Regions from separate parts of the Caldalkalibacillus salinus genome, predicted to be linked through region 2. Evidence: a T-box and tRNA genes for the amino acid it is inferred to sense, from the RefSeq annotation. Region 2 holds a T-box; the other holds one or more tRNA genes.
What was found. A T-box is a leader RNA that pairs with one kind of tRNA and senses whether it is charged. The one in region 2 lies ahead of leuS (leucine--tRNA ligase), so its partner is inferred to be a tRNA-Leu.
Positions count from the first base shown of each region.

Region 1: it has a tRNA-Leu gene. The T-box ahead of leuS (leucine--tRNA ligase) is inferred to sense a tRNA for this amino acid. The anticodon was not compared.

Region 1 covers NZ_JAERVL010000035.1:2,926-9,090, forward strand. The annotation lists gene JKM87_RS16545 (pullulanase) at 1-3,561, shown strand, start outside; tRNA gene JKM87_RS16550 (tRNA-Leu) at 3,676-3,760, shown strand; gene JKM87_RS16555 (nuclear transport factor 2 family protein) at 4,063-4,788, shown strand; gene JKM87_RS16560 (RNA polymerase sigma factor) at 5,112-5,591, shown strand; gene JKM87_RS16565 (zf-HC2 domain-containing protein) at 5,578-6,165, shown strand, end outside.
Region 2 covers NZ_JAERVL010000020.1:28,987-35,151, reverse strand. The annotation lists gene yqeH (ribosome biogenesis GTPase YqeH) at 1-59, shown strand, start outside; gene aroE (shikimate dehydrogenase) at 86-958, shown strand; gene yhbY (ribosome assembly RNA-binding protein YhbY) at 960-1,250, shown strand; gene JKM87_RS12540 (nicotinate-nucleotide adenylyltransferase) at 1,267-1,857, shown strand; gene yqeK (bis(5'-nucleosyl)-tetraphosphatase (symmetrical) YqeK) at 1,869-2,429, shown strand; gene rsfS (ribosome silencing factor) at 2,485-2,835, shown strand; gene JKM87_RS12525 (class I SAM-dependent DNA methyltransferase) at 2,835-3,596, shown strand; T-box leader at 3,663-3,982, shown strand; gene leuS (leucine--tRNA ligase) at 4,110-6,165, shown strand, end outside.

The sequences.
Region 1 (6,165 bases), on a different contig from region 2:
TTCGAACGGTCACTAAACGGAGAGTCTGTTTATGTAGGTTTAAATACGTCTGAAGAAGTTAAACAAGTAGAGGTCACAGTAAATTCTGAGGCAGTTAAAGCCACTGATCATTATAGTGACACAGTGTATGAAGCATCGCAGGACGAGACTCTCACAGTGTCATTGCCTCCTATATCAGAAGGTGGAACAGTGTTACTCACAACCGAAGGTGGAGAGATCTTAGGATCTGAAGATGAAGACCGGGAGACTGATCCTGTCACACAAATACCAGAGAACACGCTACGTGTACATTATCAACGAGCAGATGGCGATTTTTCCGACCTAGGCCTTTGGGTCTGGGAAGATGTTGTCACACCTTCAGAAGAGGTGGATGCTTGGCCTGACGGGGCGACGCCTTTTGAACAAATAACCGATGACAGTGCCTATGTTGATGTCCCTATTGTTGAGGATGCATCGCGGGTTGGGATGCTCGTGAATAACAGTCAAGGTGACAATCTTTCAGGTGACATTTTCATCGACCCCATCTATGAAAATATGAATGAAGTTTGGATAACTGAAGAAGGTGACATTTCATTATACGAACCCGTTGAACTCCCGGAAGATACATTGCGTATTCATTATCACAGGGAGGATGGGCAATACGAACCTTGGGGTGTATGGTCATGGGGGGATGTTGCTGATCCTTCTGAAGACTGGCCCATGGATGCTGAGCCATTATTAAATGATCAATTAGGTCCATATGGTGCTTATGTGGACATCACATTAATAGACGATCCGGATGAAATAGGCTTCCTGTTTGTTGAAAGAGATGAAAATGGTGAGCAAACGGGAGATATGTCCTTTGCTGATTCTGATCATCATAAGCAGATCTTTGTGCGTGAAAATGATGACACCGTCTACACCAATCCTTATTATGTAACGGAAGACGGTCTGAATGCAGCAGAGCAAGTATCGGAGGGCGCAATTGAGCTTCGCTTTACAACAACGGACAGGTTAAATGAAGAGGATCTCAGGAATGATTTAACCGTGACCAATCATGAAGGTCATGAAGTTGAATTAACAGAAGTGGAAATCCTCACAGAAGATAACATCGTCCTCGTTCGTGGTACGTTCAATATCGATCTCGCGCCTTATAACGTGACATATAGGGACGAAACAGTGACCGCTCATAAAGGCTGGAGACTGATGGACGAGGTTTACGCCTACGATGGCACGCTCGGATCGACCTTACACAAAGATGGGACGGCCACGTTAAAATTATGGTCCCCAAGTGCTGACCAAGTGAATGTTATTCTTTATCATCGTGATGACCAGGATAAAGTAGTCTCAAGTCATATACCCATGATATTGGGGGAGCGGGGTGTCTGGGAAGCGACACTAGATGAGAACAACACTGGTGAACCTGATTTGAATGGTTTCTATTATCATTATGAGATTGAACGTGATGGAGAGAAGGTCCTGACACTTGATCCTTATGCCAAATCAATGGCGACTTGGGACAGTAACAACACAGACGAAGTCCCGATTGGCAAAGCTGCGATCGTCGATCCTTCATCAATTGGTCCGGAACTAGAATTTGCTAAGATAGACGGGGTTGAAAAGCGTGAGGACGCCGTCATTTATGAGATTCATGTTCGAGATTTTACGTCTGATCCTAGTATAGATGACCAATTACAACAGGAGTTTGGTACATTTGCTTCGTTCGTAGAGAAGTTAGACTATATACAGGATCTTGGGGTCACTCATATTCAACTCCTACCTGTCATGAGCTACTTCTTTGCTGATGAGTTTAATCGTGACCAAAGGTTACTCGAATATGCTTCTACACAAAATAATTATAATTGGGGCTACGATCCTCACAGTTACTTCTCTCTATCTGGTATGTATTCAGAGGATCCAGACGATGCAGAGAAACGTATTGAGGAATTTAAAAATTTAATTAAAGAGATTCACCGTCGTGACATGGGTGTTATCTTGGACGTGGTTTATAACCATACGGCGCGAGTGGAGATATTTGAAAACTTAGAGCCAAACTACTATCATTTTATGGATGCCGATGGCACACCGCGTGAAAGTTTTGGAGGCGGACGCCTAGGGACCACTCATGAGATGGCCAGAAAAATACTAGTCGACTCCATCACGTATTGGGTCGATACGTTTAAGGTGGATGGCTTCCGTTTTGATATGATGGGGGATCATGATGCTGAGAGTATACAGACCGCTTATGACAGAGCTAAAGCAATCAACCCCAATATCATCATGATTGGGGAAGGTTGGCGGACCTTTGTCGGAGATGAACATGGTGAAGAGGTTATGCCGGCGGACCAGGATTGGATGCAGCATACACAGAGCGTTGGCTCCTTTTCCGATGATTTCCGTAATGAGTTGAAATCCGGTTTTGGTCACGAGGGCGAACCGAGGTTTATCACTGGCGGCGCACGCAACATTCAGCAAATCTTTGACAATGTAACGGCTAACCCACACAATTTTGTGGCGACCAACCCAGGGGATGTGGTGCCTTATATTGCGGCTCATGATAATCTAACGCTACATGATGTCATTGCGGTTTCTATTAAAAAAGATCCTAAAGATCATCAAGAGGAGATTCACCAACGCATTCGTCTCGGCAACACGATGCTGTTAACAGCCCAAGGAACAGCGTTTATTCATGCCGGGCAGGAGTATGGACGTACAAAACAGTTTAAACACGAGGACTATAAAGAGGTCGTCGAGGATCCTCCATACAAGTCAACACTAGGCCTAGATCGTGAAGGACAAGCATTTGAGTATCCTTATTTTATACACGATTCCTATGACTCAACGGATGCTATTAACATGTTTGATTGGCAGAAAGCGACGAATGAAGAAGCTTACCCGATTCACACGCTAACCCGTGACTATACAAAAGGACTTATTGCCTTAAGGCGCTCAACAGACGCCTTTAGGCTAGGTACAATTGAGGACATAGAGTCTAATGTATCCCTGATCAATGCACCTGAAATACATGAAGAAGACTTGATCATCGGCTATAAAACGATGTCCACTGATGGAACGGAAGCGTACTATGTGTTTGTGAACGCTGATGAACAAACACGTACACTCACATTAAACTATAACCTTAACCATGGTTCTGTGATTGTAGATAAAGATGAAGCAGGTGTGACAGCTGTTAAAAGTCCGTCTGGTTTTAAGCTTACGGGTAACAAAATAACGCTCGATCCTCTAACAGCTGTTGTTGTTAAAGTAGAGCAGCCAGAAAAGAAAAGAGATGCTGCCGATAATAGCGAACATATTCCTACTGACCGTCCAAAACCACCTAGAGGATTGGACCCGCAGGATCAAAGAGACAATAATAACAATAAAAACGCATCTGAAAATTCAATCGGAGAAGACGCTCAAACGTCAATGCGTGAAGGAGCACAAGACAAATCTAAAGCTATCAAGCGTGCCCAATTTGTGGATGAGCTAGTACGTGTGCTCGAATTAGAAATGAACGCAGCTACCTTGTTTACTGATGTGGCCCATGACGCTTGGTATGCTCAGCTGTTGGTCAAAAACTGAATTTGACAAACGCTTATACGAAGCGTATAATGGATGGTGCACTTGATTTTGATATGAAATTTGCAAGGTAACATTTCTTCGTATCATTGAAACAAACAAGTGTACCAAATTTGTGCCGGTGTGGCGGAATTGGCAGACGCGCACGACTCAAAATCGTGTTCCTTCGGGAGTGTCGGTTCGAACCCGACCACCGGTACCATACATACGTTGATATGACGCTGATTTTCGATGATTTATCGTTGATCTAGCCGGGAATTAATAAAATTAGCGACTTTTACACAGTCCTTTTCGTTTGGGGTTCACATTATTTGTGGACATTAAACGGAAGGGACTGTTTTTTATTTGGCAAGAACGTAATAAAATGCTTATATCTTTACCTCTAGTGATAAAAAACGATCTGAATCGTACATAATAGCAACTTGTAAGAAATTTACTATATCTTAACGTGCTAGGATAAATTAAGATGTTAATTCAAATCATGATCTAGTGGAGGGATAAAGAATGGCAAATAACAATGATTCAAACCTAGTGCGGGGTTACTTCAATGCATACGAAACAAAAGAAAGGGAAACTTTGGAGGGATTGCTAAGTCGAGACTTCACTTTTAGTAGTCCAGTTGATGATAAGATCGATCGAGGAACTTATTTTGCGAGATGTTGGCCTAGTTGTAAAGACATCCATGAATATCGTATCCATCATCTCTTTACAGATGTGAATGAAGCTTTCGTTGGTTATGAATGTGAACTCAATTCCGGTGTTACTTTTCAAAATATGGAACACTTTAGGTTTTTTGATAACCAAATCAAAGAAATTATTGTCTATTTTGGCTATGATTTTAGGGAGGATCCTTTTTCAGAAATGAGAGCTAAAAGATTCAATGATGCATTTTCTTCCGGAAATATTGATTTTATCATTGAAAACATAGCAGAAGATGTTAACTGGCATGTTGTTGGTGAGCCTAAACTTCATGGAAGAGAAGCGGTTGTCAAAATGATGGAACCTATGCGTGGAGTGGTTCCGAAAGAATATAAAACAAACAATATCCTCATAAACGGCAATAAAGCAATCATTGAAGGGACGTTGACGATGCCCAAAGGAAATGGTGAAGTCCAGTCGTATGCTTATTGTGATATTTATACGTTTACACATTCAAACAAGGACACAATAAAAGATTTAACAGCTTATCTTATTGAGTTGCCAAATGAGAAGGAATTGAACAATGAATGAAATCATTTATGTAGCGCTTATTCCCCTGTTTAATCGCTGATTCTAACATCAGTTTGTCAAAATAAATCGTATGCAACAATAAATACGCAGTCCCTTTCGTTTAGTTTGCACTATTCGCTAACTAATAACGGGAGGGTTTTTTGTTCGTTTTATTTTTGCGATAATTAAAATATTTTATGTTGACCCTGAATCACTTGGGCTGGGACTCATAATAAAAAACTTTTTTGCTTAAAAGTATAAAATATTATAAATCTCTCTGTAACGAAATTAAAGTCTAGGAGTTGTATAAGTGAAAGGGGTGAAAAGAGATCGATTTTGAGGGGATCTATCGAAAATATTTTAAACAAGTCTATTTGTTTATTAAATCACTAAGTCACGATGAAAGTATAGCCGAAGAAATGACGCAAGAAGCATTTTTTAAGGCGTTAAAAAACATTGACAAATTTGATGGTTCTAAAGACATTCGAGCATGGCTTTTTACAATCGCAAAAAATACATATTTCTCGCACTACAAAAAAAAGAAACGACAAATAGACACAGATGTAGTAGAAGAACCAGATAGGGGCGTGCAAATTGTAAAGCATTTGATGAATGAGGAAGATGCCTTCACCGTTCATCAGTTTCTTCACTCGATGCATGAACCATATAAGGAGGTCTTTTCACTACGTACATTTGGTGAATTACCATTTGAAAAAATAGGGCGTCTTTTTGGAAAAAGTGCAGGATGGGCAAGGGTGACCTATTACAGAGCGAGGAAACAAATTATCGATTATATGGAGGAGATGAATGATGAAAGAGATTAAATGCACAATCATTCAAGATGTTTTACCTCTGTATCTTGATAAAGTAGTTAGTCAAGATACAAAAGAAATGGTAGAAGATCATTTACAGCATTGTGATAAATGTCAAAAAGAATATGAGTCCATGAAAAGGGAACTGTGTATTCCAGTAGAAACTGAAGTATCTTTTTTTAATAACATTAGAAAAAAATGGTTTAAGAAAAAAGTGATGATCTCCGTTCTTTCTATTATAATAACGGCAGCTATTTTATTAGGGTCATTTTCATATGTTTTTCATTATGAAACGGTAATTCCATACTCAGAAGATCTATTTAAAATTGAAGTTCAAAATGATAAACAATTGGTTATTCGTTATATTGGTAAAGCTTATGGTGGCTATTACCAAGCGGGTCCTATGTCAGTTGAAATTGATGGAGAGAAAAAGAATGTGTATATTATTTATTATACAAAAACAATAGCCGATTCACCTGAAAGAAAAAACCTTATTAATACTGAAAAAAACAGTGAGGAACAAGAGGGATATACCTCTGATCTTGAAATTGGAAAAATTGATGCTGTGTATTATGTTGGTTATGAC
Region 2 (6,165 bases):
TAATTGACGCTTACGCACCCAAAGGTGTAGCAGTATCTGTCAGACGTTCATTGATCTAGGGGAAAATAACACGGGAGAGGGTAAAATGACGAATCAACCACTACTATTCGGTGTCATCGGCCATCCGGTCGCTCATAGCTTGTCTCCAATCATGCATCAAGCTGCCTTTAATACTTTGGGTCTGCCTCACCACTACCATGCCTTTGATGTAGCGCCCGAAAACCTAAAGGACGCCATAAGGGGCATAAAGACATTAGGGATTAAAGGAGTCAACGTAACCATACCACACAAGGAAAATGTCATCCCGTTACTTGATGAAGTAGACCCGGAAGCAAGAACAATCGGGGCAGTGAATACAGTTGTGGAACGGGACGGCATGCTCTATGGCTATAACACGGACGGAGAAGGCTATGTGAGGTCACTCATAGAAGAAACAGGTATCCAGTTAAACCAAACGGACGCAGTCATGATAGGGGCAGGTGGAGCCGCAAAAGCGATCAGTGTATACTTACTCAAACATGGTATCCGAAGCTTAACAATCATAAATCGAACATATACTAAAGCACACACGCTTGCTAAACAGCTAACAGTGTATGCTGAAGAACAGGACTTATCAACCGATATAACAGTGCTGGATTGGGAAGAGGCGGTGGTGAAGCAATATTCTTTTCAGCTTTTTGTACAGACCACGCCTATAGGCATGTGGCCCAACATTGATCAGACACCATTGACCATAAGCAACATTCAACCTGGTGCAGTCGTCAGTGATATTATATATAATCCGTTAGAAACCGCATTTCTACATGAGGCTCAACGTGCAGGAGCAACCATTCACTCTGGTTTGGGGATGTTCATTCACCAAGGGGCTTTGGCTTTTGAATACTTTACTTCTCACAAAGCACCCATAGATAAAATGAAAAGCATGGTCCTGAATCGATTACAACAAGGAGGAACATAAATTGCTAACAGGAAAACAGAAGCGATATCTACGCTCACAAGCACACCATCTCAATCCTATATTCCAGGTGGGAAAGGGTGGTGTCAACGATAACATGGTGGATCAAATTGAGGATGCACTAGAAAAAAGAGAGCTTTTAAAAATTTCGGTGCTACAAAATTGTGACCAGGATACGAAGGAAGTGGCTTCACAGTTAGCTGAAGAAACAGACGCCTATCTTGTGCAGGTTATCGGTCACACCATCGTGTTATACAAGGAATCTGAGGAAAATAAGTTGATTGAATTGCCATAAAGGGGTAGATAAGGGGATGAGTGAGATGAAGAAAGTGGGGCTCTTAGGGGGAACGTTTGACCCGATCCATAATGCTCATCTACTTATGGCGGAAGTGACCCGTGAAGAAGCACAGTTAGACCAGATATGGTTCTTACCCACACGTGTGCCTCCCCACAAGCAAGGGAAGTCAGTCACTGCAGACCACCATCGGCTTAAGATGATTGAACAAAGCATAAAGGATATTCCGTATTTTCAGCTTTGTCTAAAGGAATTTGAAAGGGAAGGTCCTTCCTATACGTATGAAACCATTCAAGCTTTACAGAGGGAACATGCTTCCATACATTTCGTATTTATTATAGGGGCAGATATGGTTGAGTACTTACCGAAGTGGCATAAAATAGACGACCTCACACGCCAAATCGAATTTGTGGGAGTGGGACGGCCAGGATGGTCTATGCATCCAGATCATTCTTATACGAAAGCGGTTCGAGAGGTGGATATGCCACCGATGGAACTTTCATCTACAGTGATTCGTGAACGCTGCAAACAAGAAAAAAGTGTGCGTTTTATGGTACCGGAGGTCGTTTTTCAGTATATCAATCACCATGCATTATATGTGGAGTGAGGAGAAGTGCAATGAAAAAAGAAGACATGCTGAAGCTTGTACAGGAGCAGATTACGACAGGGAGATACGAGCATACTTTAGGTGTTGTACAGAGTGCGGTCAAGCTAGCTCAGCGCTTTAGCCCCAATGACCTTGAGAAAGCGGAAGTGGCGGCCATTTTTCACGATTACGCTAAGTTTAGAGACAAACATGAAATGGCGCGTATCATTGAAGAGCAGGACGAAATACCTGATGACTTGTTACAGTATCATCATGAATTGTGGCACGCTCCCGTTGGCGCTTATTTAGTTCAAACAGAAGTGGGCATCGCTGATATTGTCGTCTTAGACGCTATACGCTTTCACACGACAGGGCGTGTGAATATGACCATCGTTGAGAAGATCGTTTGCTTAGCGGACTACATTGAACCTGGCCGACGCTTTCCCGGTGTTGATGAAGTACGCGAACAGGCGGAAACTAATCTCGACCAAGCTTTAGCTCAAGCACTCGGAAATACGATCGGCTTCTTGGAGTCTAAGGGCCAGAAAGTGTATCCTTTAACAATAGCTGCTTACAATGATTTAACGAAATAAGCAATAAGCCACATATTGAAGGGGCACCATAACATTAAAGGGGGAAATAAATTCGATGGAGCTTAGAAACATTATGTCTTCAGTCTTAGAAGCAGCCGAAGATAAGAAAGCACAAGACGCCGTCATTTTAGATATTGCAGGACTTTCTGTCGTAGCCGATTACTTCATGATCTGTCATGGAAATTCAGAAACCCAAGTCCAAGCCATAGCCAAAGAAATACGCGACAAAGCATTCGACATTGGGCTAGATCCCAAACCGATGGAAGGATTTGATGAAGCCCGGTGGGTGCTTATCGATTTAGGGGATGTAGTTGCCCATGTCTTCCACAGAGAGGAAAGAGAATATTACAACATTGAAAAGTTATGGGCAGACGCCGCATACGTTGAACTAGACCAAGCAAAATGATGAGTTACCAACATTTAGCTTACGTGTATGATCAACTCATGCACGATGTTCCGTATGATCAGTGGTTAACATTTTTAAACGAGGTTTGTGCACGTCATCATCATCAGATTAACGCAGTTATTGATTTAGGTTGTGGTACAGGGTCCATTGCCATTCCACTGGTCCAGCAGGGGTACAAGGTCACGGGTATTGACTTGTCTGAAACGATGCTTGCTGTGGCGCAGGAGAAAGCTTCCAATACAGGTGTGGATGTGCAATGGATCCACCAAGATATGACGGAACTTGATTTAGGAACTCAGTATGATACCATCATCTCATTTCTAGATAGTCTGAACTACGTGACAGAACCATCACAACTCCAAGCTTGTTTCCACAGAGTGTATCAACACTTAACAGATGATGGGTTATTTATTTTTGATGTCCATAGTATGTACAAAATGCGTCATATTTTTGGCGAGACGTTATTTGGTACCAATGACGAAGCCCTTTCTTTACTGTGGCAGTGCTGGATAGAGACAGACACCGACACGGTCGAACATGACCTGACTTATTTTGTTCAACACACCGATAATCAATACATACGCTACGATGAAGTCCACACACAGCGGGGATACGAAGAGGACCTCCTACGCCGTTGGTTGGAAGAGGTTGGTTTCGACATATTACAGGTGGTAGCAGATCTCACTTGGAACCCGCCACAGCAGGATAGCGAGCGATTATTCTTTATCTGTAAAAAAAATGTTCGACAACGGTTGACATAGTATCAGTATATTGCATATAATCATAATTAAATTAACACATTTTCCATACAGCATAGACACATGAATGGAGCGGCAATGACCAAGAGTAGTAACTTCCAATCTGATAGCAGAGAGTTGACGGTCGGTGCGAGTCAACATCGAGATGGAGCGAACTCGCTTGAGAGCCTGTAGGAATGAACCACGAGTAGTTTCTACCGTATTTCCGCGATAAGGAGTAATGAAGAACATGCCTTTGTTTTCTCGACATGCACAGAAAGTCATCGCATGGACACAGTAACATTTTTGATCTTTGGACTGAAACACTGAGAAAAACAAAGCATGAATCAATTAGGGTGGTACCGCGGGTCCATTTTACTAACTTTCGTTAATAACCTCTCGCCCCTAGCTATTAAGAGCTGAGGGTGGGAGGTTTTTTATATTTATGTTGATATACTTTGTCTGAAATATATGACAGCCTGGCAATACTGATACACTAAACTTTCCATTAACATAATAAAAAAGGAGTGTTAACACTTGGCCAAAACACACACTGCTTACCATTTTAGAGCCATAGAGCAAAAGTGGCAGCAATACTGGGAAGAACATAAAACGTTTAAAACAGAAGACCATCCTGAGAAAGAAAAATTTTATGCCCTTGATATGTTTCCTTATCCTTCTGGTGCAGGATTGCATGTGGGACACCCTGAAGGGTATACAGCGACAGATATTATCTCTCGTTATAAGCGTATGCGCGGCTACAATGTGCTTCATCCTATGGGATGGGACGCATTTGGACTACCAGCTGAGCAACATGCACTAGATACGGGGGAACATCCGCGTGAAATTACCAAAAAGAATATCGACAATTTCAGACGTCAAATTAAGGCATTAGGATTCTCTTATGATTGGGACCGCGAAATTAATACAACGGACCCAAACTATTATAAGTGGACGCAGTGGATTTTCCTGCAACTCTATAAAAAAGGCCTCGCTTATGTTGCCGAAGTCCCTGTAAATTGGTGTCCGGCACTGGGGACCGTTCTAGCGAATGAAGAAGTCATTGACGGTAAAAGTGAGCGAGGCGGGCATCCCGTTATCCGTAAACCGATGAAACAATGGATGCTTAAGATTACAGCTTATGCTGATCGTTTACTAGAAGACCTTGAAGAACTCGACTGGCCTGAAAGCATCAAAGACATGCAACGCCATTGGATTGGGAAATCTGAAGGAGCAGAAGTTTGTTTCCACATTCAAGATCATGAGGAGACGCTCGAAGTATTCACCACAAGACCGGACACACTCTTTGGTGCTACCTATTGTGTACTAGCACCAGAGCATCCTTTAGTAAGCTCAATCACAACGGAAGAGCGTCGTCAAGCGGTAGAGGAATATCAAGAGCAGGCCGCAATGAAAAATGATCTTGAGCGTACAGACTTAGCCAAAGAAAAAACCGGTGTTTTCACAGGCGCATATGCCCTTAATCCTGCGAGTGGGGAAAAAATGCCGATATGGATTGCCGACTACGTGCTTGTTCATTATGGAACAGGGGCTATTATGGCCGTGCCAGGTCATGATGAGAGAGATTATGAGTTTGCAAAAGCTTTTGATCTTCCAATTAAGGAAGTCGTACAAGGTGGAGATCTTGGTAAAGAGGCTTACACGGGAGATGGACCGCACGTCAACTCAGATTTCTTAAACGGCTTGACCAACCAAAAAGCGATTAGTCAAATGATCGATTGGCTAGAAAAAGAAAATAAAGGCACAAGAAAAACGACGTATCGTTTGCGAGACTGGTTATTCAGTCGACAGCGTTACTGGGGTGAACCGATCCCGATCCTACATTTAGAGGACGGTACAACAAAACCAGTACCTGAAACCGAATTGCCATTGACTTTACCCGAGATTGATGAGATCAAGCCATCTGGGACGGGTGAGTCTCCACTGGCGAACGTGTCTGAGTGGGTAGAGACAACCGATCCTGAAACGGGGATGAAAGCCCGTAGAGAAACAAACACAATGCCACAGTGGGCAGGCAGTTGTTGGTATTACCTCAGATACATCGATCCCCACAATTCAGACGAGGTTTGCTCAAAAGACAAACAAAAACAATGGCTTCCCGTGGATCTGTATATCGGTGGAGCAGAGCACGCTGTCCTTCACTTGCTCTACGCCCGATTCTGGCATAAAGTGTTATACGACCTTGGTGTAGTGGAAACAAAAGAACCGTTCCAGAAGCTTGTAAACCAAGGAATGATTCTCGGGGAAAACAATGAGAAAATGAGTAAATCAAAAGGGAACGTTGTCAATCCAGACGAGATAATTGAATCACATGGTGCAGATACACTAAGAGTTTATGAGATGTTCATGGGACCACTTGAAGCCACAAAACCATGGAGTATGACCGGTGTTGATGGTGCTCATCGTTTCTTGAGTCGCATATGGCGACTGATCGTTAATGAAGAAGGAGAACTTGAGTCTCAGATTAAGTGGGAACAAGGGACAGAGGACTTTGAACGCGTTCGCCATCAGACGATCAAAAAAGTCACGGAAGATGTTGAAAACCTTCGTTTCAACACAGCGATCAGTCAAA